DNA from 3 places in the Providencia sp. PROV004 genome. Region 1 is predicted to be linked to each of the others. Evidence: predicted binding sites of a transcription regulator. Region 1 holds the regulator's gene; each other region holds the start of a gene.

Region 1 (7,977 bases):
TTCGACTTTAGATTACGAGTCAGAAGCCGCCATTATGGAGAATATGCCATTAATTACTCAAGGAAGAACCGTCATTAGCATTGCTCACCGGCTAAATACGATTATGCACGCTGATAGGATATGTGTGATTTGCCAAGGAGAAGTACACGAGATGGATACCCACGAAAACTTACTCAAATCAAATGGTTTATACGCCAATTTATGGCACCAGCAGACACAATAATACGAATAAAAAAGCATCACGCTTATAGCAAGTGGTGCTTTTTTACCAAAAGCGCTCATTTTACAATCAATTAAACCCAATCATCATTGATGAAGCTATAGCACAAGGGGATTAGCTAGGGTATCATGGCGCGCTGAATTACTGGCACACCCTTTTAGCAGTTATAGACATGGCAAAAGAACAAACGGATCGAACGACACTAGATTTGTTCGCTGAGGAACGAAGGCCTGGGCGACCTAAAACAAGCCCGCTATCACGGGATGAACAACTGAGGATCAACAAACGCAACCAACTGAAACGAGATAAAGTGAAGGGATTGCGCAGAGTTGAATTGAAACTGAACGAAGACGCTGTCGCGGTATTGAATCAGTTAGCTGAAGATAAAAATATAAGCCGTAGTGAATTGATCGAAGAAATTTTGATGTCACAACTTGAACATGTTGATACATCAATACTCAAGTAACGTTATCTTGATAAATCACACAAATTTGACAGACTTAGCAACATTTTTTCGCCAAAATAAGGCGTAATATTCTATCTATTTTCGTTCTAAACGGGCTATAGAAGGCGAATTTTCACCTCTAGCTCTCTTAGAAAAACAAGAGGTTAATCACTTTATGGCAGTCATAGGCATTTTCTTCGGAAGTGACACAGGTAACACAGAAAATATTGCCAAAATGATCCAAGAAAGATTAGGCAAAGATGTAGCAGAAGTTCACGATATCGCGAAATGCAGCAAAGAAGATATTGAAGCTTTTGACATTCTACTTCTTGGTATTCCAACTTGGTATTATGGTGAAGCCCAATGTGACTGGGATGATTTTTTCCCTACTCTCGAAGAGATTGATTTCGAAGGTAAACTTGTCGCCTTATTTGGTTGTGGAGACCAAGAAGACTACGCTGAATATTTCTGTGATGCTATGGGTACGATCCGCGATATTATCGAACCACGTGGTGCTGTTATTGTTGGTCACTGGCCAACAGAAGGTTATCACTTTGAAGTATCCAAAGGCATGGCAGATGACAACCATTTTATTGGTTTAGCTATTGATGAAGATCGTCAACCTGAGCTAACTGATGAACGTGTTGATGCATGGGTAAAACAAATCTCTGAAGAAATGTCTTTAGCTGAAATTTTAGGCTGATAGACTACATAAAGAACCCTTACCCATAGATTACACCACTGTCTTACACAAAATGACCCCCCTAAGCCAGTGGCGTAGTCTAAAATAACCGATAAGGTATCCTAATAGGATAGGTTCTCAAGAGATTATCAAAATAATGAGACAATGCATGGTTTCTATTTTTATTTTCCATGCCTATAATTGTAAATCAGTTTAGAAGACAACTGTATTGATGTTAAAAATGTCTCATTATTGTTAAATTTATGATTTAAGATACAGGACAAACCCGCATGACAGACAACAATAAAGCATTGAAAAATGCTGGACTCAAAGTCACTCTTCCAAGATTAAAAATTTTGGAAGTACTTCAAGAGCCTGAGTGCCACCACGTCAGTGCGGAAGATCTCTATAAAAAGCTGATCGATATGGGTGAAGAGATCGGGTTAGCAACTGTATACCGCGTGTTAAACCAGTTTGATGATGCCGGTATCGTAACCCGTCACAACTTCGAGGGGGGTAAATCTGTATTCGAACTAACTCAGCAACATCACCATGACCATTTAATCTGTTTAGATTGTGGAAAAGTGATTGAGTTTACTGACGAATCCATTGAAACCCGCCAAAAGAATATCGCTGCTCGCCATGGCATTAAACTATCTAACCATAGTTTATATCTATATGGTCATTGCGCAGATGGTGATTGCCGTGACAATGCTGACGCACACGAAGCAAAAGAGTAATAGTATTCAACCATCGTTGATGAAACATCATGGTTAAAAATGCCAAAACCCTGATAATACAATTTTATCGGGGTTTTTTATTTTAAGTATTAATATTCCCTTTTTTACTCGATTAGTGATAATTGTTAGTAAGTAACTTAAACACAATTATTTATCACTGTATTTTAGCAACAATGCAAGATTTTTATAAAAACTATAATAGTTGCAATTCAAATCAAAACCCTTATATTATTTCAGAGATAAATATATTCCGTTATCTAGAATAATACTTTACATATCAAAGTGGTATATAAATAACATCATAGATGATTCCAAACATTTCATACTATTTAAAATTATTTAATTACCTTGCTATAATTTCAACTCCAAATTAGAGAGTTAATGATCCAAATGTAGTCATAACGTTAAATCATCATTTAAATGCGTAATTACATTTATTGACTAAACTAATTGAGTACTTGAGTACTTGAGTACTTGAGTACTTGAGTACTTGAGTAATTTGTAAGAGATTAACTGATGAAAAAAACCTATCTTTTTCTCAATACAAGTTTTTTCTTCTGGTTTCTTACTTTAATAGGGTGGTTTTTTAGCTATTCGTCTATCACCTTATTTTCGTTTGTATTATCAATACTGTTCTTGATCGTATACTTCAATCAAAAAAAGGTAAGTAAAATGTTCACCAAAAGACAAAACAAGCCCACGCCTACAGCGACGTCCCCTTCTATAAGTAATGAGCCTGAAGTGACTACAAAAATAGAAGAACAAATAACACTGTCAACTCCGACTATTAGTGAAGAAAAATCGAATACGATTATCTCTAGGGACGTTATTTTTGAAGGAAATATTACGTCTAATGAGCAAGTGCATATCTATGGGAAAGTCATTGGAAATATAACAGGAAAAGAAAATACGGTTAAAGTTATGTTAAACGGCCAAGTTACGGGAAATATCACCTGCAAAGAACTGGTGGTTAATGGTCGTATTGAAGGTGAATGCTTATCTGATACTATTTGTATTGAAAATAATGGGGAAATCCACGGTACTATCCATTACAGTAGTTTATCAATTAAAAAAGGGGGAATTTTATCTGGCCAAGCACAAGTTAAAAACCCACCCCATCAATCAGAAAAAGTTACCGTATTAAAAGATAAATTAAAACAAGATACCCTTATACTCAATGAAAGTGTAAATAACGCATCCTTGTAATCAAAAATAAAATAAGGTGAATAAATTCACCTTATTTTTAACTCTTAATATAAGTGTTTATTCTTGTCTTAATATTCCATTCAATATTAAAAATATATGGTAAGCCTTTAGCTATCAGGGCAAATGACTGCTATAGTTTCTTTATAGCAGTCATTGCTACTAAAGGATTTTACTAATTAGAATACCGTGAATGGCATCATCACCATAAATTTAATATCTTTTTCATCTTGGAAGATATTTCCGTAACCACCGCCATAGCTCGGAATATCTGTATGGTTATCATACTTGGTAAAATGCAGTTTAAATAGCGTATCTTTTGCTCGACCTGATTGTACGGTATATAAAATATCAAAGTTCCATGCACTTTCTTTTAAGCGTACATCCTGAGCATATTGGCTATTAGTACTTGGTTTAGCATCCCATCCATAAATATATGAGGTTCCAACCTTCCATCCAGCTAAGTCCCAATTTTTTAAATCATACATAACACCGGCCATAACGGCTTTTTCATTATTAGCATTCCAATCCGAACGGCCATCCCACCAAATGTCCATGCGACCATTTGATGTTGCCCAACCGGGGGTCATACGCTGCAGGAAATAACCTTGGTTACCTTTGGCTTTTACATAGGTTCCTTCTAATTTAAAATCAAATTCATCGTAAGTGTAGCCTAGTGTCATCGCTTGCAACCAAGCTAAACCGTCATAAACATCGTTAACTCCACCGCCTGAAACCTTATCTTTTGCACCATAAAATTGATAAGACATACGTAAGTCACGGTCAACAACAGGAACTGCATAGGAAACCTTGGCAAAATATTGATCCATATAGCTTTTAGCTTGCCCATATGCCCCTTCTAAGACTAAATTGTTTTTAAAGTCATATTTAAAGCCAATTGAGTGTAAATAACTGATCCCAGTTTCACCATCCGCTTCACGAAAGTCATACATGCTACGGTACCAAGGTGCTTTATAGCGGTCAGTCCACATATAGGACATGCTAAGTTCACCATTTTGCTCAAAATCAAACACCCCGCCTACCTCTAATCCGCGATATGTACCCGGCATATAGCTCCAGTGGGATGCGAGTATAGTTTGACCAGTAGGTTGAATATAGCCACCTCTACCCCAGAAAGGGCCATATTTCAATTTTGCAGCAGCCTTATAAAAAGTCACACCACTACGATCTCCAGTCCATTTTTCATCCCAACGTGATTTCGCATCACTAAAGCCGATTTCATTGGGTGCAGCTGGCCCACTATTAGATAACTCAATAGCGGTAAAACCCGCTAAATCTAGCCCGATGATGTCCTGAAAATAACCGGATGAGAAATCAAGACTGGCATTAAATGTTGAGTGTTTAAGATTATCCGCATACTTTTTATATTTATCGCTATTTGGGTCTAAATCTTTACGTGAACGATCGCGTTGCCAGTAGTAAAAGCCACCTGTAAGTTTTGAATCTTCAATAAATTGCTCCGCATGCATGATTGGTTGATAACCAATAGGAAGCATTGCTATTGCAATTTTTAAGACGAGCAATTTCCTGCCAGTATTGACATTTTTATTAACCATTCTTGTATTCCTCTAATATTTTTTAATTTTATTTTTCGGCCGAAATACGATTTAACTTTCCATTTAAATCTAAATATTCACAATGAGTTATATCTCTTGCGATGTATTTAGCCTATTTTTTGCAACGCGAATTATCAACACAGATACAGGCTTTGTTGCCAAAATATGATCAACGGCACATTAATTTTAATTAACTGTCATTATCACCGATGATGACCTTGCTAAAAATAAAAAGTAATTGATTGATAAATATAAAAAATATGCATGGGATACGTATAAGGAAGTGTTTAAGAAAAAATCAATAAATTAACTAATTGTTCCTTAATTTCGTCTATTCTGCAGGAATTCGCTAAGTTCTATCACCACATTGACCTAATTGCCTTAAAATAGATCAGATTACTGAGTCAAATAATTAGGATAAATGTTGTTATGCTGAAAAATAACATACACAGCTATAAAATTTCTCAATAAATAATCAAATAAAATGTACAGCATTATTAAGAAAAGCACCGCATTATCATTTGCTATTATGAACTCTCCTTTTCAATATAAAGAGTTCGTAAATGAAAATAGACTTAACAGGCAAACGCGCATTAGTCAGTGCATCAACAGCTGGAATTGGTTATGCAATTGCTAAAGGCCTCGCTAATTGTGGCGCAGAAGTTTTGATTAATGGCCGTAACAATATACGTGTTAATGATGCCGTTTCTCTGCAGCGACTGCCGAAGAAGTCGCGAATATGGTAGTTTATACCTGCTCTAAACAAGCCTCAGCGACTTCCGGTGCAGCCTTACGTGTTGATGGTGGCGTTATCGATGACATTGTGTAATTCGAGCATTCAATAATATTGCCTTATTGTCACAGCAAAACTAACGGGGTACAGGCTACTGCACCCCGCTGTATGAAATAAATACTCGTTTTGATAATTAATATTTTTCGAATAATGCCTGAATTTGCTGAGGATCTTTAGTCTGAGTTAAGGCTAATTGCAGCAATACGCGCGCTTTTTGCGGATTTAACCTTTCTGAAGCAACAAAACCATATAAGTTATCATCCACTTCGGCATTTCTTGTCGTATACCCTGTTGGTACACGGCTTGAGCGAACGACAACCACGTCTTCTTTCGCTGCTTTTGCTAAAGCGTCAAAGACAGTCTTATACATATTACCGTTACCCACACCCGCGCTTACAATTCCTTCAACCCCTTCTTCTCTCAAGGCTTTCACAGGAGCTGCTGATGCATTGGCATAGTTATAAACGATACCTACCGCAGGGAGCTTTTCGAGCTTACTGACGTCGAATGCCGCTTTGTCACTACGAGGTTGCGCTGCTTGGAAATAAGTAACTTTACCATCATGAATAAAGCCTTCTGCCCCACTATTAACGGCATCAAACGCTTGTACTTCAGTGGTGCTCATTTTCATCACATTACGGCCTTGCACGACTTTATCGTTCATTGCCATCAAAACACCGCGCTCTCCAGCAGACTTATCCGTCGCTAAAACGACTGCATTATACAGGTTCAAAGGACCGTCAGCGCCTAAAGCCGTTGACGGTCGCATTGCACCAACCAAGACAATGGGCTTTTTACATTGCGTGGTTAAATCAAGGAAGAATGCCGTTTCTTCTAAAGTATCAGTCCCGTGAGTGATTACAAAACCATCTGTTTTATCACAATCTTGGTTAATTTTTTTCGCCAGTGCCAGCCAAACTTGGTCATTCATATCTTGCGAACCAATATTCACCAATTGCTCACCACTTAAATTAGCGATTTTTTGGTTTCTGGCACCGCATTAATTAAAGCATCAATCCCTACTTTACCCGCTTGGTAACTGGAGGATGTGGCTGAATCACCACCACCTGCTATCGTTCCCCCTGTCGCCAATACCGTAATATTCGGTTGAGCGATAGCGGATACGGCAAACAGTGAAACCAATGTCGCCAAAAGCGCTTTATTTCTGTTTTTCATCCTATTTTCCTTTCATTAATAAACTTCGGTTATTATGTGGAATTGTGCTGAATTTTATGTGACCTATACAATTATTTTAGGATAAATAATGAATTTTAAGATGATTTATCTATGAATGAATAAAAAGCGTGAGGCTTGCAGCAAAAATCCGTATCATAGCCCGTTTGAAACACTCTATTCACAAGTGACTGACAATGAGCCAAACTTTTATTCCCGGCAAAGATGCCGCTCTTGAAGATTCCATTGATGCATTTCAAACCAAATTAAAGAAATTAGGGTTTGATATTGAAGAAGCCTCTTGGTTAAACCCTGTACCTAACGTTTGGTCTGTACATATCCGCGATAAAGCGTGCCCACTTTGCTTTACTAATGGTAAAGGGGCGAGCAAGAAAGCTGCATTAGCCTCAGCGCTTGGTGAGTATTTTGAGCGTTTATCAACGAATTACTTCTTTGCGGATTTCTACCTAGGTAAATCTATTGCTGAAGGGGATTTTGTCCACTACCCTAATGAAAAATGGTTCCCATTAACCGAAGATGATAGCTTACCTGAAGGGTTATTAGACAATCGTTTGATTAAGTTTTATGACCCCGACAACGCCTTAGCCGCCAGCCAATTAATTGACTTGCAATCTGGTAATGAAGAACGCGGTATTTGTGCACTGCCATTTACCCGTCAATCAGACAACCAAACCGTATATATTCCAATGAATATTGTTGGCAATCTCTATGTTTCTAACGGGATGTCTGCGGGCAATACAGCCAACGAAGCTCGTGTACAAGGACTTTCCGAAGTCTTTGAACGCTTTGTAAAAAATAAAATCATTGCTGAAAGTATTAGCCTACCGGCTATCCCAGCAGACGTCATGGCACGCTACCCTGCGGTAGTTGAAGCGGTTGAAACCTTAGAAAAAGAAGGTTTTCCAATTTTCTGTTATGACGCATCACTCGGTGGCCAGTACCCTGTGATTTGTGTGGTGTTATTTAACCCACAAAATGGGACTTGTTTTGCCTCATTTGGTGCTCACCCCGACTTTGGTGTTGCCCTTGAGCGTACCGTCACGGAATTACTGCAAGGCCGTGGCTTAAAAGACCTCGATGTGTTTAATGCACCGACCTTTGATGACGAAGAAGTGGCTGAGCA
Region 2 (7,977 bases), 140 kb from region 1:
AGCCGATAGAAATTGAAAAAGCGAATTGCAATTCGATATATATCATTATATACAACGACTTACAAAAAATATTATAGAATCACCGAAGCTATTATTATCACTGATAATTTTCCATTTTAGATGGCTTTAAAAAACATAATTTCATACTAATTGATTAACATCTCTAATTATTTAATTAAACATTTATTGATATAGATCTAAAATGGGGAGCAAGCTCCCCATCTAATTGTTTACGTTATCAATATCAACACTCAACGCTTATCAAAACCGATATTTCAAATTGAATAATTGGCATATCAATTAAAAATAAATAGTAAGGTGCAAAATTTATTAACCAATAACACGACAGCGTAAAGTATGACGTATATTTAGAAACGGTATTCTATCCCGCCCGACACCGTTCGCCCTCTACCTAACGTATTGGCCAAGCTTTCCCCATAACTAACCACGTACGCCCGATTGGTCAAGTTTTCGACATTTCCTCGAATAGTTAAATTATCGGTTAAAGCATAACTTGCATATAAATCAATCAATGTATATTTAGGCCAGTCAGCTAAGTAAGGGGAATTTGATTGTACTGAGTAGTCTTGAAAACCTGGCGTGAAGCGAACGACTACACCACCATCGAGTTTTCTATCAAACGCTCGCCCACCTAATGTAAAGGAACCACGGTCACCGGGTAAGTTCGCTGCACTGCTGAAAATGGCGCTGCTGTCACAATCCACATGGTTATTTGATGCCTCATTTGGCTCAACATACCAGTTACCTGGGCCAACGTCTTCGCCATACTTCAATACACCACCTAGCCATGCAGGATGTGAACAAAATTTATTTTTGCCAATCATATGGGTAAAGGTCAGGTCTGCATACACAAAACCTGCGTCGTAATTTAGTTGATATTCAACCCCTCTAAAACGGGTCGCAACCAAGTTGTTGCTATAAGCAGCATTTCCAATATTAGGGCTAACCATCCCTGGTTTCTTACGGTCAATCGCTAAGTTAATGTAGTTATCTACACGTGTATCAAAATAGGCAACTTTTGCCACAAATCGGTCTTCTTCGATAAACAATTGCGGATAATTGATGTTCATCCCCACTTCCCAAGCATTTGAACGCTCAGGTTTTAAATACGGATTGGGAAATTGAGTCGAACTACTGTGAGCACTTCCTGTGGTTAACGTTTCTGTAATCGCTGGCGGGCGCCATGACCGCCCATAACTGGTAAACAATTCCATCCATTCAAGATTAGGACGTACCGCTAAACGAATATGGGGTGAAAATGCCCCTTCTGAGTTATCAACATCCCAATTTTCCGTCGTCATAACAACCTTGCAATCACGTAACCTTCTTCCTGTACATGGATTGTCTCTGGTATAAGGAAGTACTGCATAACTCATACTCGTTTGGCCTTTGAGAGAATAATAGTCATAACGCATTCCCCCTTCTAATGTTAACCAATCATCATATTCATAAGTCAAATTAGTGAAAAGTGAGCTCAATGAACGTTTTCCGTCCGGTGTCACTCCACTCGCCGCTTCACGTGTCGAACTACTACTCGCTTTGTCTTGGAAAGTTTCCAAACCATAATGCGCTTTTAATACATTGTTATGGTTAAATTCAATTTCTGAATGATTTTCAAGCTGTATCCCTACCGTTTTGACTCGAGTGTCCATCTGGTAGCCATTATTATAAATTTGGCTAGTGGAATAGGTGTCTGTATTGTCTTTGGTATCAACAAAATACACTTTTCCTTTTAGCTCGGTGCTCCATGGTTTATCGCTAAATTGAGTGTAATCAAGGGAATAATTCTTGGCTGTTACATCACTGAAACCGCTACTTTTCCACCCTAGCTTATAAGGCCACGAGCTACCTAAATTCGTTAGCGTTCCTGCATTTGGCGTTGCCACTTTGGTTTCTAAGTAATTAAATTGTAAACGCTGTTCGTCACTTATATTCCAACCGGCTTTTGCCAAATAAGAGGTCATTCGGTAATTACTGTCATTAATACGAGTGTGTTTTAATTGGTGCGCAAGTTCATCATAATGCCCTGCCCCATTATTGACTCGAATATTACCGATATTACCGTGAGTTCCTGGTTTATAATCCCCAAGACGTCGTTCACTGGCCGCAAATAACAAATCCGCGTTTTCATTCCCTAATGCCAGCACACTACTGCCAATAAAATGAGTATTATTTGACCCCATACTCGCATGTAATTTTCCACCAAAAGTTTTATCTTTTGATAAAAAATCAGACGCATTGACTGTATTGAAGGTCGCCACACCACCTAAGGTTCCACCGCTTCCCATTCCACTTGTATTGCCCTTTTGTATTTCCACCCCAGAAAGCAGTTCTGAGTCGATATACATAGAACCATTGCGCTGCCCATGTCCGCTTTTTTGAAAGTTTTGCCGCATACCATCGATATTCATATTCACACGACCATAATCCTGTATCCCACGGATATTCACAGATAAAGAAGGGTCTTGTTGGCTAACACTCGAATAGACACCTGTCGTTAGCTCTAACACATCAGCTATGTGCTTTGGTGGGCGGTCATCAATTTGTTTTTTACTAATTACACTGACAGATGATGGACTGTTATATACCCAATCCCCTTGTTGGATCTGGCTTGCTGTGACGGTAATGTTATCTAGCTTAATCACCGAATCACCGGTAATAGGCGCGATACGCTCTATTGTTATTCGGTTATTTTGTAATTGATATTGCACAGGGTTTGAACCAATTAATCGACGTAATCCCTCCTGTAGCGTAAAGCTTCCTTTCAAGCCTTGACTTTGTAAGTCATTAATTTCTCGGCTCTGAATGATTATTTCTACCTTTGCTTGCCGAGCGAATTGCAGCAAAGCATTTTCAAGTGAGCCTGCAGCAACAGAAAATGTTATTTCCTGCTGTGCGGATGCTACCGCTGAGTTAGCCTGTGCTAGATTGAAAAATGAAAATGCAGGTAACGTAAATAATGCAAGGTGAACACAGATTGTTGCTTTTTTATAGTGGTGCTTTTTTTGAGTCATTTCCCATCCCTAAAATGATAATGGTAATAAAAATCATAATCACTTAGATTAAGACGCGGGAATTAGGAAAACCCGTAAATAAATTTAAAAAAAATAATTTATTATTATTCGATATCTATATTAATTATTAATAATCAATATATTAAAGTGAAAAATGGGATTTCATAAACGGATAAGCCATATGATGACACCAAATGCGTTAGCCCACTATCAAGTGTGTTAATTTGTAATACACCACTAATGTGCCCTACTCGCTCCTCAGTCAATAAAATAATTTGCTTGTCACGGTATCGATTTATTTCAGCAATAACCTCCGGAAAGGTTTGCTGCTGAAAAATAATTTGTCCTTCTCGCCATACCGTAGAATGTGAGTTGACCATTGAAGTCATAGGCGTTATATCTGATTGATATTGAGTGAAATTTCCTGCTGGAATGACCATTTCTTGCCCTGAGAATAGTGACACCTTTACACTGTGTTGATAAACACTGACTGCCACTTTGCTATTTTCATTATCAACTGAAAATTCAGTGCCAAGTGCCTGAGTTATCCCATTTTTCGCCATAACCTGAAAAGGCCTTGGTTCCGTATCCGTTTTTGGTGCAACAGTAAAATAAGCACGCCCTCGTAATAAATTAACTTGCCGATACTGCGGGCTAAACGCTAATTGCAATTGCGCACCACTGTCGAGGTCAACACGGCTACCATCAGGTAAGGTAATATGCTGTATTTCACCGGTTTTCGCATAGTAATCCACTGGCTGTGTATATTGAAAATACCAAATTGACATGGATAACACACTCACTAGCACAACCGCCGCTATTGATAAACCAATATAGCGAGGCCGCCTCTTTTTATTCATTCCCTGTTGGTTATCTACTGTTTGTTGTCGCGGTTTATTGGCTGTTAATGCCCATAATTGCCGTGCACGATAGTATGTAGACTTATGTAACTCTGACGCATTGAGCCAAGACTGGAAATCTTCATTTTCTTGCGACGTCAGCTCTCGTTGCGTGGTTTTAACAACCCACATTGCGGCTTTGTTTTCAATTTCAGATGGACTATCAGATGGCTTCATGACTAGTCTCTCCATTTATGAATTAGCATTGCCAATGCATTGGCTAAATGTTTTTCGACTGTGCTTAATGAAATATTTAAGCGCTGCGCTACTTCCGTTTGAGCTAATCCTTCTTCTCGATGCAAGCGAAATATCTCCTGAGTCCTGGGCGGCAAAGATTGAATAATTTTCTGAATTTGTGCAAGTTGTTGATCATGAATAACCGTGGCTTCAATACCTTTTACCCGCGATGGGATCTCTTGCCATTGTTGGTCACTGATCGCCATTAATTGTTGTTTTTTCTGTAGCCGGAAGTGGTCAACCATCAGGTTTTTCGCAATTCGATACAAATACGCATCAAAATCTTGAATAGTTGATGTTTTCATTAACTCTGCCATTCGAGCAAAGCTTTCCTGTGTGATATCCATACTTAAATTATGGTCTTTAAGGTACATATTCAGATAACGGCATAACGACGATGAATGGCGAGCAAACAGGCGCTGTAATTCTGAATCAGACATATTGATCCATAAAATAAATAATGAAAATGAGAATTATTTACATGATATAGATAATAATTTAAAATGAAAACTCCCTAGCGCATTTTTCCTTCTAAGACTCACATCAATACAGAATCGTCTCTTTTATTGTTTTTTGTCACAGTACTTAAGCTAAGAATGATGTTTTATGATAGATTAACGCCCAATTTATTTTAGTCGCCATAAAACGGGCTTAGCGTAAAAAACGCATTTCGTAACTCGCTGGTTTACTTGCTTTTATAAGTACTGAAAATTAACTGATATAGGAACACTATGCCGAATTGCAGTCTGGCGGATCTCAGGCATGTTGTCGCTCTAGGTGGCGGGCATGGACTTGGTCGCGTGATGTCTTCACTTTCTTCTTTAGGTTCTCGTTTAACGGGTATTGTTACCACAACCGATAATGGGGGCTCAACAGGCCGTATTCGCCGCTCTGAAGGCGGGATCGCTTGGGGAGATATGCGTAACTGTTTAAATCAGCTAATTACTGAGCCATCTATTGCTTCTGCGATGTTTGAATACCGTTTCAGCGGTAATGGTGAACTTTCAGGCCATAATTTAGGTAATTTAATGTTAAAATCATTAGACCACCTAAGTGTTCGTCCGTTAGAAGCCATAAATCTTATCCGTAATATGCTAAAAGTTGATGCGCAGTTGATCCCGATGTCGGAATCCCCTGTTGATTTAATGGCTATCGATGAAATGGGCAATGAAGTATACGGTGAGGTGAATGTTGATGCCTTACATGAAATCCCGCAAGAATTACGCTTATACCCGACAGTAAAGGCAACGAAAGAAGCCTTACAGGCTATCCACCAAGCAGACTTAATTATTATCGGCCCCGGCAGCTTTTTTACCAGTTTAATGCCATTATTGCTTTTGGATGAAATTGCAGCTGCACTGCGCGAATGTAAAGCCCCGATGATTTATATTGGTAACTTAGCGAAAGAAATTAGCTCCCCAGCAGCAAACCTGTCTTTGCCTGACAAGCTAAAAATGATGGAGCATTATATTGGTTGCCAAAAAATTGATGCGTTAATCCTTGGCCCTCGCACACAAACAAGCAATATCAGCCCTGAACGCAAAATAATTCAACGGGTACTCGAAGCTGACGATATTCCCTATCGCCATGATAGAAAGCTGTTACTGCAAGCCATCGAAGAAACCATCAACTTGTTATAACCCCCTAACCGCCATTCCGCTGCTAAATACCCGCAGCGGAAAACCTTCCCTAAAATTAGCCCTTTGTTTCCCGTATTTCCACAAAATCTATTTTCAAAATACTTTGCGTTATGGGTAGGCGGCAAGTGAAGGCAGCTCGGGGAGCATACATAAATATGTGACCCGAGTGACTAAACGTAGCCAACACCCCCACAACGTGAGGTATGAGGAAAATTACGAATTAGCGATAAACTGAGAGCGTATCTCCTGCAATTCGTCTCGGACTCGCGCAGCCGCTTCAAATTCAAGATCTTGAGCATGCTTATACATTTGCGCTTCAAGTTGCGAAATCCGTTGCTCCAACTCTTTTGTCGACATCGATTGGATATCAACCGAATTATTATTTTTACCATTGTCTTTCGTACGGTTTTTTCCTTTACCACCCACTTTGTGGCCAATTTGCAGGATATCACCGATTTTCTTATTCAAACCTTGTGGTACGATTCCATGTTCTTCGTTGAACGCCATTTGTTTAGCACGGCGACGCTCTGTTTCTGCAATCGCTTTTTGCATGGAGTTGGTGATCCTGTCTCCGTAAAGGATTGCCTTACCATTTAAGTTACGAGCCGCACGCCCTATGGTTTGAATAAGCGAACGCTCTGAGCGCAAGAAACCTTCTTTGTCCGCGTCCAAAATAGCCACCAGAGAGACCTCTGGCATATCCAAGCCTTCTCTTAATAAGTTGATCCCAACCAGTACATCAAACTCACCAAGTCGCAGGTCGCGAATAATTTCCACACGCTCTACTGTATCGATATCTGAGTGAAGATAACGCACTCGCTCACCGTGCTCTTCGAGATATTCCGTTAAATCCTCTGCCATACGTTTTGTTAAAGTAGTGACTAATACACGTTCATTTTTCTGTACACGGATACGGATTTCAGACAGTAAATCATCCACTTGGGTAGTAACTGGGCGGACTTCAATAATCGGGTCAAGTAGGCCAGTAGGCCTAACAACTTGCTCAATCACTTCATTGCCTGATTTATCAAGCTCGTAGTTACCCGGCGTTGCCGACACATAAATAGTTTGAGGAGCTAAGGCTTCAAATTCTTCAAAGCGCATTGGCCGGTTATCTAATGCAGAAGGAAGACGAAACCCATATTCAACTAAGGTTTCTTTTCTTGAGCGATCCCCTTTATACATCGCGCCTATTTGCGGGATAGTAACGTGAGATTCATCCACCACCAGCAAGCCATCTGCGGGTAAGTAATCAAATAGTGTCGGCGGTGGCTCACCAGGAGCACGACCCGATAAGTAGCGTGAATAGTTTTCAATACCTGAACAATAACCGAGCTCGTTCATCATCTCTAAGTCGAATTGCGTTCGTTGAGTAATACGTTGCTCTTCCAGTAATTTATTGTTTTCTAGTAATACTTTTCGTCTATCCGCCAATTCAACCTTAATTTGTTCCATTGCCTCAAGAATGCGTTCTCTCGGTGTGACATAGTGCGTTTTTGGATAAACGGTGAAACGAGGAACACGATGTTGTATTTGCCCTGTCAATGGGTCAAATAATGACAACCGTTCAACTTCGTCATCAAATAGCTCAACACGTAAGGCATACTCGTCTGATTCCGCAGGAAAAATGTCGATAACCTCACCACGGACGCGGAAAGTCCCCCGCGTAAAAGCTTGGTCATTCCGCGTATATTGCAAGTCCGCTAAACGCCTTAAAATTGAGCGTTGGTCGATGATCATGCCATCCGTTAGGTGCAACATCATTTTTAAGTAGCTGTCAGGGTCACCCAAACCGTAAATAGCCGACACAGAAGCCACCACAATCACATCGCGACGTTCGAGTAAGGCCTTGGTCGCAGATAACCGCATTTGCTCAATGTGTTCGTTTACAGACGCATCTTTTTCAATGAAAGTATCGGAGCTTGGGACGTAAGCTTCAGGCTGATAATAGTCATAGTAAGAAACGAAATATTCCACAGCGTTGTCTGGGAAGAAGGCTTTCATTTCGCTATAAAGCTGTGCCGCTAAGGTTTTATTATGCGCCATTAACATGGTAGGCCGGTTCTCTTGCGCAATAACGTTGGCAATAGTGAACGTCTTACCAGACCCCGTTACCCCTAATAGGGTTTGATGAGCAAGTCCATCTTGTAGCCCTTCCCTTAACTT
Region 3 (7,977 bases), 480 kb from region 1:
GGCTTATTGTTATTGCAACATGGCGCTGAAAGTATGCTCGTTGAACAATTGACAACCCGTTTGGGCATTGCACTTGGAGCAAATCAAGTTGATAGTGCAATCTCATCTAACTCATTAGTTTTAACCACCATAATTGATGGCCGCTGCCTAACGTCAACACGGCGTATTATTGACCGTGGTATTAATATGCATGTTGTCACCGAAGTCCAGCATGCGGTCATTCTCGTCGAACATCATTTACTAGACCGAAAACAATTACACAAGAAATTATCATCGATTAAACCGTTGCGATATCCTCGATGGTTAATGGTTTTGATGGTGGCTTTATCTTGTGCTTGTTTCAGCAAGTTGAATGGAGGGGGATGGGAAAGTGCATTAATTACATTTTTAGCCAGTGGCTGTGCAATGTATGTGCGACAAGTGTTAACTTCTCATCAAATGAACCCATTGATTAATTTTTGTATCACTGCGTTTGTTGCGACAACGGTCTCTGGATTATTACTGAAAATACCGTATTTAGCAGTCACTGAAACGATTTCTATGGCTGCCAGCGTATTGCTTTTAGTTCCGGGCTTCCCATTAATTAATGCAGTCGCTGATATGTTTAAAGGGCATGTTAATACAGGTTTAGCGCGTTGGACAATGGCGAGTCTCCTTACTTTGGCTACCTGTATTGGGGTTGTATTAGCAATGACAATCTGGGGTTTAAAAGAATGGGCATAGAATTTCTGTTCTCCTTATGTGAGAAAATGCTACTAGCGGCTATACCAGCAGTTGGGTTTGCTATGGTATTTAATGTGCCTGTTAGAGCATTGAAATATTGCGCTTTATTAGGTGCTATTGGCTATGGCTTTAGAATGATATTGATGACATTAGGGCTACAAATTGAGTGGGCAAGTTTTCTCGCAGCAATTTTAATCGGTATTATCGGTATTCAGTGGTCGCGCTGGTGGTTAGCTCATCCAAAAGTGTTTACTGTTGCTGCCGTGATCCCAATGTTTCCAGGTATTAGTGCCTATATTGCAATGATTTCAGTCGTTAAAATATCGCAATTTGGCTATGATCCTGAATTAGTTGAGGTTCTAGTGACTAATTTCTTAAAAGCGTCTTTCATTGTTGGAGCCTTGTCTATTGGTATTTCTTTACCTGGTTTATGGCTATATCGCAAAAGACCAAGCGTGTAATTTTTAAGGGATGGCTTGCTGGTATTCTTGCTATATCCGTAAGCCATACTTTTTTCTTTTACTAATAAGAGTTAGATATTCTATTAAAGCTGCATAAATTCTGATGTGGGTGTTAACCATAAAATTGAGTCATCGCTGATATCATTAATGCTACTATTTGATTAGAATATGTGATATTTCTTCTTATGCATTAATGTGTTAGAGGAAAAACTAACGCATTCATTTCAATTCTTCGAATATATTCTTATTAGTGGTGTTATTTTGAAACAATTTAGCTTGTCCAAATATTATCAATTTGTTTCTTCGATTCTATTATTTATTTTTTCTGCTTTTTCATTTTCTGCACCAAGTTCATTTACTGAAGCCAAAGCACTGAGTAAAACTCAGGTTTATGCAGATCAAAATCACCAAGGTGAGGGAACAATATACTGTGGGTGCCAGTGGGAATGGGTAGGAAAAAGCGGAGGAAAAGTCGATTTAGCCTCTTGTGGTTATCAAGTGCGTAAACAACAGAACCGAGCCGAACGCATTGAATGGGAACATATTGTTCCTGCATGGGTGTTTGGTCATCAAAGACAATGTTGGCAGCAAGGTGGGCGAAAAAACTGTGTGTCTAGTGACCCTATTTTTGGTCAAATGGAAGCCGATCTGCATAATTTAGCGCCTTCTATTGGTGAGGTGAATGGTGATAGAAGCAATTTTAGTTTTGGGCAATTACCCGCTAATACGCCATATCCATACGGAATGTGCCGCAGTCGAGTTGATTTTAAACAAAAAGTCTTTGAACCAAGAGATGAGGCCAAAGGGCAAGTAGCCCGAGTATATTTCTATATGCATGACCGCTATAACTTATCTATGTCACGTCAACAACAACAGTTACTGATGGCTTGGGATAATAAATATCCTCCAACCCCTTGGGAAATCCAGCGTGATAATCGAGTCGCTAAGGTGATGGGCCATCATAACCCATTTGTGACAGGGGAGAAAAAATGGAGTTTAAATCATAAAAATAGCGCAGAGGGTGTTAATATTTCACCAGTCTCACCTTTAAATCAGCATCAAGTAATAGAAAATAAATCTATTGTACCAAATACGGTTGAAATTAAAGGTAATCGCAATTCTAAAAAATATCATTTTTCACATTGTGCTAGCTTCAATACCATCGCTGATAAAAATGCCGTCATCTTCACTGACGAACAATCGGCTAAAGCCGCAGGTTTTGAGTTAGCGGGAAATTGTAAAATACGCTAATTATCCTTTAAAACCGCAATAGTTAACTAACTGATTATTGCGGTTTTATTTTTTTATATTTATGTGTGATAACGAAAAATTTTAATAAACGCCCAAAATTTTGTTAGAAAAATGTTGCTTTATCAAAAAAAATGACGCTATATTTAAAGCAGATGAAAACTGCAATAAAAACATGGACTCATTGAGGCACTAAAAATATTGCTGCTTGTCATATTACTGTCATATAGATTCATTAGTTTAAAAGTATCGCTGTTACAGGAGAAACTAATGGGAAATAAGTGTTTATACACGCGAGTACAAAACCGGTTACCACTCCATCATGAAATTTCCATGGTGAGATTGGTAACCGGTTTTTTTATTAGCCGAGTTATTGCATGGAGTTACAGCCACATAATAGATGTTTGATATTAACTTTGAGCTTGAAGGGAGCTCACCTCTGTTTTGAATAGTCCGTCATTTGAATTGACATCACTGATACCTGGAAGGGTTAATACTATGAGTAGACAGAAAGCTGCAACAAAGGCACGTCGTGAAATGAAACGTTCATCACGCAAAGATCGCTCAGGTCGTTTTGATATCAATAACGTCGCATCATTTGCTGAATTTACTGGCATTGAAGCTATCGGTATGGCAAAAGAACGTCGTGATGAATCCCCTATATTGCCCAGAAATGAAGCTCAAAAACTCTATATTAATTCCATTAAACATAAGCAATTAATTTTTGCGAATGGCGAAGCGGGATGTGGTAAAACCTATATCAGCACTGCACTTGCAGCTGATGCGTTAATTCATAAAGATATCAATAAGATTATTGTGACAAGGCCCGTTCTTCAAGCGGAGGAAGATCTCGGTTTTTTACCGGGTGATATGTCAGAAAAGTTTGCGCCTTACTTTCGTCCTGTCTATGACGTATTGGTGAAAAGGCTCGGCGCATCCTTTTTGCAATATTGTTTGCGCCCCGAAATTGCTAAAGTGGAAATCGCGCCATTTGCTTATATGCGAGGTCGAACATTTGAAAATGCCGTCGTGATATTAGATGAAGCGCAGAATGTCACTGTCACGCAAATGAAAATGTTTTTAACTCGGCTTGGTGAAAATGTGACGGTGATTGTCAATGGTGATGCGACCCAGTGTGATTTGCCTGAAGGTGTGTCCTCAGGGTTAACCGATGCATTACAACGTTTTAGTACTGATGAAATGGTTTCGATGGTGAATTTTACTATTGAGGATTGTGTGAGATCACAATTGTGCCATAAAGCCTTATTGGCTTATAACTATTAATTAGTTTTGTTATTAATTATATACCCCGCGATTTGTTCGCGGGGTATAGGTTAAATCTTTATAGAGGCAATTGATTAGTGGTAGAGCATTTCATGTACGATTTGCTCATCTGTGAGGGTATATGGGTAATAGGTTGGCCAATTTTCTAGTTGGCTTAATAATTTTTCCTGAGATTCGTTTCCCATATACAGGTGGAAATGCCCCGAGGCCTGTGGCTCAATAATATGGTCGCTAAACTGGATAAATTTGGGCGCTTTTGAGTTAGCATCTTTGCATTCAAACAAGTAACGGACGCCTTTTTTCCCTGAAGTGTAATGAAGAATTTTGTAACCGGCGTAGTCATATTTACAGCTGCTTACGGCACCGTTTTGGGTAAACTCAATAACATCATTTTCAATTCCAATGCTGTCAACATCGGTGGCATAGCCTTTTTTATAATATTCACGATACTCTTCAACCGTTTTATCTTTATTTTTCTTTGCTTTACTTTCTAAAACTTCATCGAGCTTTCCATTTAATAGTAATGGATTAACCGATTCCCAGATGCCTTGCCAATCGCTAAGAGACCTATCTTTGACGTCAGCATCTTCAAAAATCCCTTTTGAAGCTTGGAGTGCTTTCTCTGATTGTGGATGAGAGTGACTATGTGAGCCATGAGCAGCTGCTGTATAGCTAGTGAGAGCTAATGCGACATAAAGACTGGTTTTTAAAATTGCCATTTTGTACACAGTGGTTTTCCTATTTTTGTAGTGAATATAACGACCATAAAAACCATTATGTTATAACATAACAAATGTGAGAATGAAAAGTATTTTAGGAAGTTTATTGATGAGGAATGTAATGACTAAAAACGTGATGAAGGCAGATAGGAGCTCGCTTAGTAGAGTTTATAATCAATAAGCGAGCTAACTATTTGAACCGAAGTTAGTCGTCAGGGTTGTCCATCACGGCATGGCGTTCATGGTGATAACCTTCCTCATCATAACCATATCGCCAGTAAGGAATTGCATAGATATCATCACGACCAAAACCTTTTTCACGACGAATATAACGACGTAAATCACGAATAATTTGGTCTTCACCCGCAATCCAAAAAGCGCAATCATTGTTTGGAATGTCCCAAGACTTAAACGTGCTAATTAATTCAGCTGTTTTGGTGATATCACCACAGATCCAAATTACGTCAACGTGTTCAGGTTTTTTCAGTTCTCGCACGTCTTTTGGGCTATCTAACCGTAGTACGACTTTACCTTGGGCATTTGCTGGCATTTTTTCTAATAATGCGGCAATAGCGGGTAGAGAACTTGAATCACCGGCCATGAAGTAATGTTGTCTGGCAGGCAATAATGGGTCTGGGCCACCCGGATTGGTAATCCCCATCCAATTTCCTGGTTTTGCATCACGTGCAAATAGGTATGCAGGGCCAGTTGCGCCATCATGCATAGCAAATTCAATATCTATCTCGCTAACTTCAGGGCGGATGGCTCTGGCGGTATAGGTACGAACAAATGGACGAGGTTTGTCTTCTGGCCAGCTACGGCCTTCTTTACTTAGGATAGGGAGTGCGGGCTGGCTGATTAAATCAGGGGCTAAAAATATTTTCAGGTGCCCACCTTCACAATCAGTTGGGTATGTATTGAGTCTTTCACCGGTGAAAGTAATGCTGCGAATAGATGGGGTGATATCGGTAATGGATTTGACTTGAATGAGCTGTGGTGGAGCCGGGCGGTAGATGTTTTTTTCAACGGGTTGTTCAGTGGCCACGGACAATCTCCTTTATTAATGATAATTTTATTATATGGTAATTATTATCATTATCATGAATAACTTTGTAAGTTGCAACCGCTAGTGAGTGATTGGAAGAGGATATTTATAAAGAGAGATTTTCAACAGTAGGGAGGCAATTTACAGTGATGAATTGTTGATTTCAATAAAAATGCCGTATGATTTTTAGCATACGGCATATCGAAAGGTAGATTACTTCACTTTCATTCCGGCTGCGGTCATCATCAATTTAAACACGGAAGAGAAGGCAAATAGCGCCAATACACTTCCGAACCAGATAATGGCCATCCAACCGAGTTTTTTCCACCAAGGGGAGGCTGCCACGTTATCAGTGGTAACCTTGTTCTGGGGTAATTTTTCCTCTGAAGACATAGTAACTCCAATAGGTATAAACTAAAATAACAGGAATAATGAATAACGCACCGACTAACATAAAGCCTAAACTTTCGGATGGGCCAGCGGCATCACGGAAACTGACTGCGGGTGGAATGAGCGTTGGCCAGATACTGATACCTAGGCCAGTAAACCCAAGGAAAATCAACATTAAAGCCGCTAAGAATGGCACGCTATCGAATCGTTGTCGCTTAGCACTTTTTAGGATCAACCAAGTACAGCCTAATACCAGTAACGGAACAGGTAAAAAGAAGAACAGGTTTGGCAGAGAGAACCAACGCTCAAAAACGGCCTCATTTAACATCGGAGTCCAGAGACTGATCACCGTAATTACCGCTAACATCAGTAATGTTAATGGCCGTAGAACACGATACATCGTGCTACGTAAGTGGCCCTCAGTTTTCATGATCAACCACCCACAAGCTAATAGTGCATAAGCCACAACAAGGCCAAATCCGCAAAATAGTGGGAAAGGCGCGAACCAATCGAAATAACCCCCCATGTAAACACGGTTTTCTACATGGAAGCCTTGGATAAAGGCACCAACGACCACTCCTTGAACAAAGGTGGCAAAAATTGAACCCCAAATAAAGGCGTGATCCCAATGGCGGCGGTGTGATTCATCCGCTCTAAAGCGAAACTCAAAGGCAACACCACGGAAAATCAAGGCCAATAACATGAAAGTTAATGGAATTGACAGGGCATCAAGGACAATCGCATAAGCGAGAGGAAAAGCACCAAATAAAGCGGCTCCACCTAAAACCAACCAAGTTTCATTGCCATCCCACACTGGGGCAACGCTGTTCATCATCAGATCACGGTCTTGGCTGTCTTTCAGCGCAGGGTAAAGGATCCCAATGCCTAAATCGAACCCATCCATGACAATATACATCAACATACTAAATATGATGATGACAAACCAAATGAGAGGTAAATCAATGCCCATGAGCTGCGTCCTCCGCGATACCTTTACGAATTAATTTCATCATGTACATATAGCCAATCCCGAAAACACCGCCATAAACGACAAAAAAGGCGATTAAACTGATGCTCATGTGCATTTCACCATGTGCACTGACCGCATCAGAGGTTCGTTGTAGCCCATAAACAACCCATGGCTGGCGGCCAATTTCTGTTGTAAACCAACCTGCAAGGATGGCTATCAGCCCAGAAGGTGCCATTAAAAACATAAAACGTAAGAATGTTTTCGACTCATAAAGGTTTTTACGGTAGCGAAGCCATAAACCCCAAACTCCAGCCGCTATCATTAATAAGCCAAGCCCGACCATTACGCGGAATGACCAAAACACCATAAACACGTTAGGCCTATCTTCTGGGGCATATTCTTTTAGCGCGGGGACTTGTTTATCAATACTGTGTGTTAAAATCAGGCTTGCTAAATAAGGGATTTCGATAGCGAATTCTGTTTTTTCCTTTTCTTGGTTTGGAATACCAAACAAGATCAGCGGAGTGGCTTCTCCGGGTTTGTTTTCCCAGTGACCTTCCATTGCAGCCACTTTAACCGGTTGATGTTTAAGTGTGTTTAGGCCGTGAGCATCCCCGATTAAAGCTTGAACAGGGGCTAAAACTAAAATCAACCACAGGGACATGGAAAACATTTTTTTCATGGCACTGGACTTGTTGCCTTTGAGCAAGTGCCAAGCGGCGGAAGCCCCAATAAAAAATGCTGCAGCAAGGAAAGCTGCTGTAGTCATATGCAGTAATCGATAAGGGAAAGAGGGGTTGAAAATAACGGCAAACCAATCAACGGGAACAATGCGCCCATCAATAATTTCAAAGCCTTGTGGTGTTTGCATAAAGCTGTTGGAGGCCAAAATCCAGAATGTGGAAATAATCGTTCCTAGCGCAACCATGCAAGTAGCGAAGAAATGCAATTTTTCACCTACACGGTTCATCCCAAACAACATAACACCGAGGAAACCAGCTTCTAAGAAGAAGGCCGTAAGAACCTCATAAGTGAGTAATGGCCCTGTAATACCTCCCGCAAAATCTGAGAAAAAGCTCCAGTTAGTGCCGAATTGGTATGCCATAACCAAGCCAGAAACAACACCCATTCCGAAAT

What was found. The regulator Fur, encoded in region 1, represses iron uptake genes when iron is present. The targets are predictions, from matches to a motif close to ATAATAATGAGAACNACTATCAA.
Region 2: the regulator Fur is predicted to act here: its motif matches at 3,050-3,072, upstream of FVA69_RS15245 (TonB-dependent hemoglobin/transferrin/lactoferrin family receptor).
Region 3: the regulator Fur is predicted to act here: its motif matches at 5,515-5,537, upstream of FVA69_RS12175 (siderophore-interacting protein).

The regions. Positions count from the first base shown of each region.
Region 1 is NZ_CP042859.1:3,195,736-3,203,712, forward strand. It holds partial or broken gene FVA69_RS21745 (type I secretion system permease/ATPase) at 1-223, shown strand, start outside; gene ybfE (LexA regulated protein) at 393-686, shown strand; gene fldA (flavodoxin FldA) at 841-1,368, shown strand; gene fur (ferric iron uptake transcriptional regulator) at 1,638-2,087, shown strand; gene FVA69_RS14630 (bactofilin family protein) at 2,760-3,293, shown strand; gene chiP (chitoporin ChiP) at 3,470-4,867, opposite strand; partial or broken gene FVA69_RS14640 (oxidoreductase) at 5,431-5,577, shown strand; partial or broken gene FVA69_RS21415 (SDR family oxidoreductase) at 5,580-5,696, shown strand; partial or broken gene ansB (L-asparaginase 2) at 5,794-6,836, opposite strand; gene ycaO (30S ribosomal protein S12 methylthiotransferase accessory factor YcaO) at 7,031-7,977, shown strand, end outside.
Region 2 is NZ_CP042859.1:3,337,092-3,345,068, forward strand. It holds gene FVA69_RS15245 (TonB-dependent hemoglobin/transferrin/lactoferrin family receptor) at 369-3,035, opposite strand; gene FVA69_RS15250 (FecR family protein) at 3,170-4,111, opposite strand; gene FVA69_RS15255 (RNA polymerase sigma factor) at 4,114-4,611, opposite strand; gene FVA69_RS15260 (gluconeogenesis factor YvcK family protein) at 4,903-5,811, shown strand; gene uvrB (excinuclease ABC subunit UvrB) at 6,025-7,977, opposite strand, start outside.
Region 3 is NZ_CP042859.1:2,714,087-2,722,063, reverse strand. It holds gene FVA69_RS12200 (threonine/serine ThrE exporter family protein) at 1-723, shown strand, start outside; gene FVA69_RS12195 (threonine/serine exporter) at 714-1,184, shown strand; gene FVA69_RS12190 (endonuclease) at 1,461-2,435, shown strand; gene phoH (phosphate starvation-inducible protein PhoH) at 2,931-3,716, shown strand; gene zinT (metal-binding protein ZinT) at 3,791-4,435, opposite strand; gene FVA69_RS12175 (siderophore-interacting protein) at 4,641-5,480, opposite strand; gene FVA69_RS12170 (DUF2474 domain-containing protein) at 5,694-5,825, opposite strand; gene cydB (cytochrome d ubiquinol oxidase subunit II) at 5,830-6,840, opposite strand; gene FVA69_RS12160 (cytochrome ubiquinol oxidase subunit I) at 6,830-7,977, opposite strand, start outside.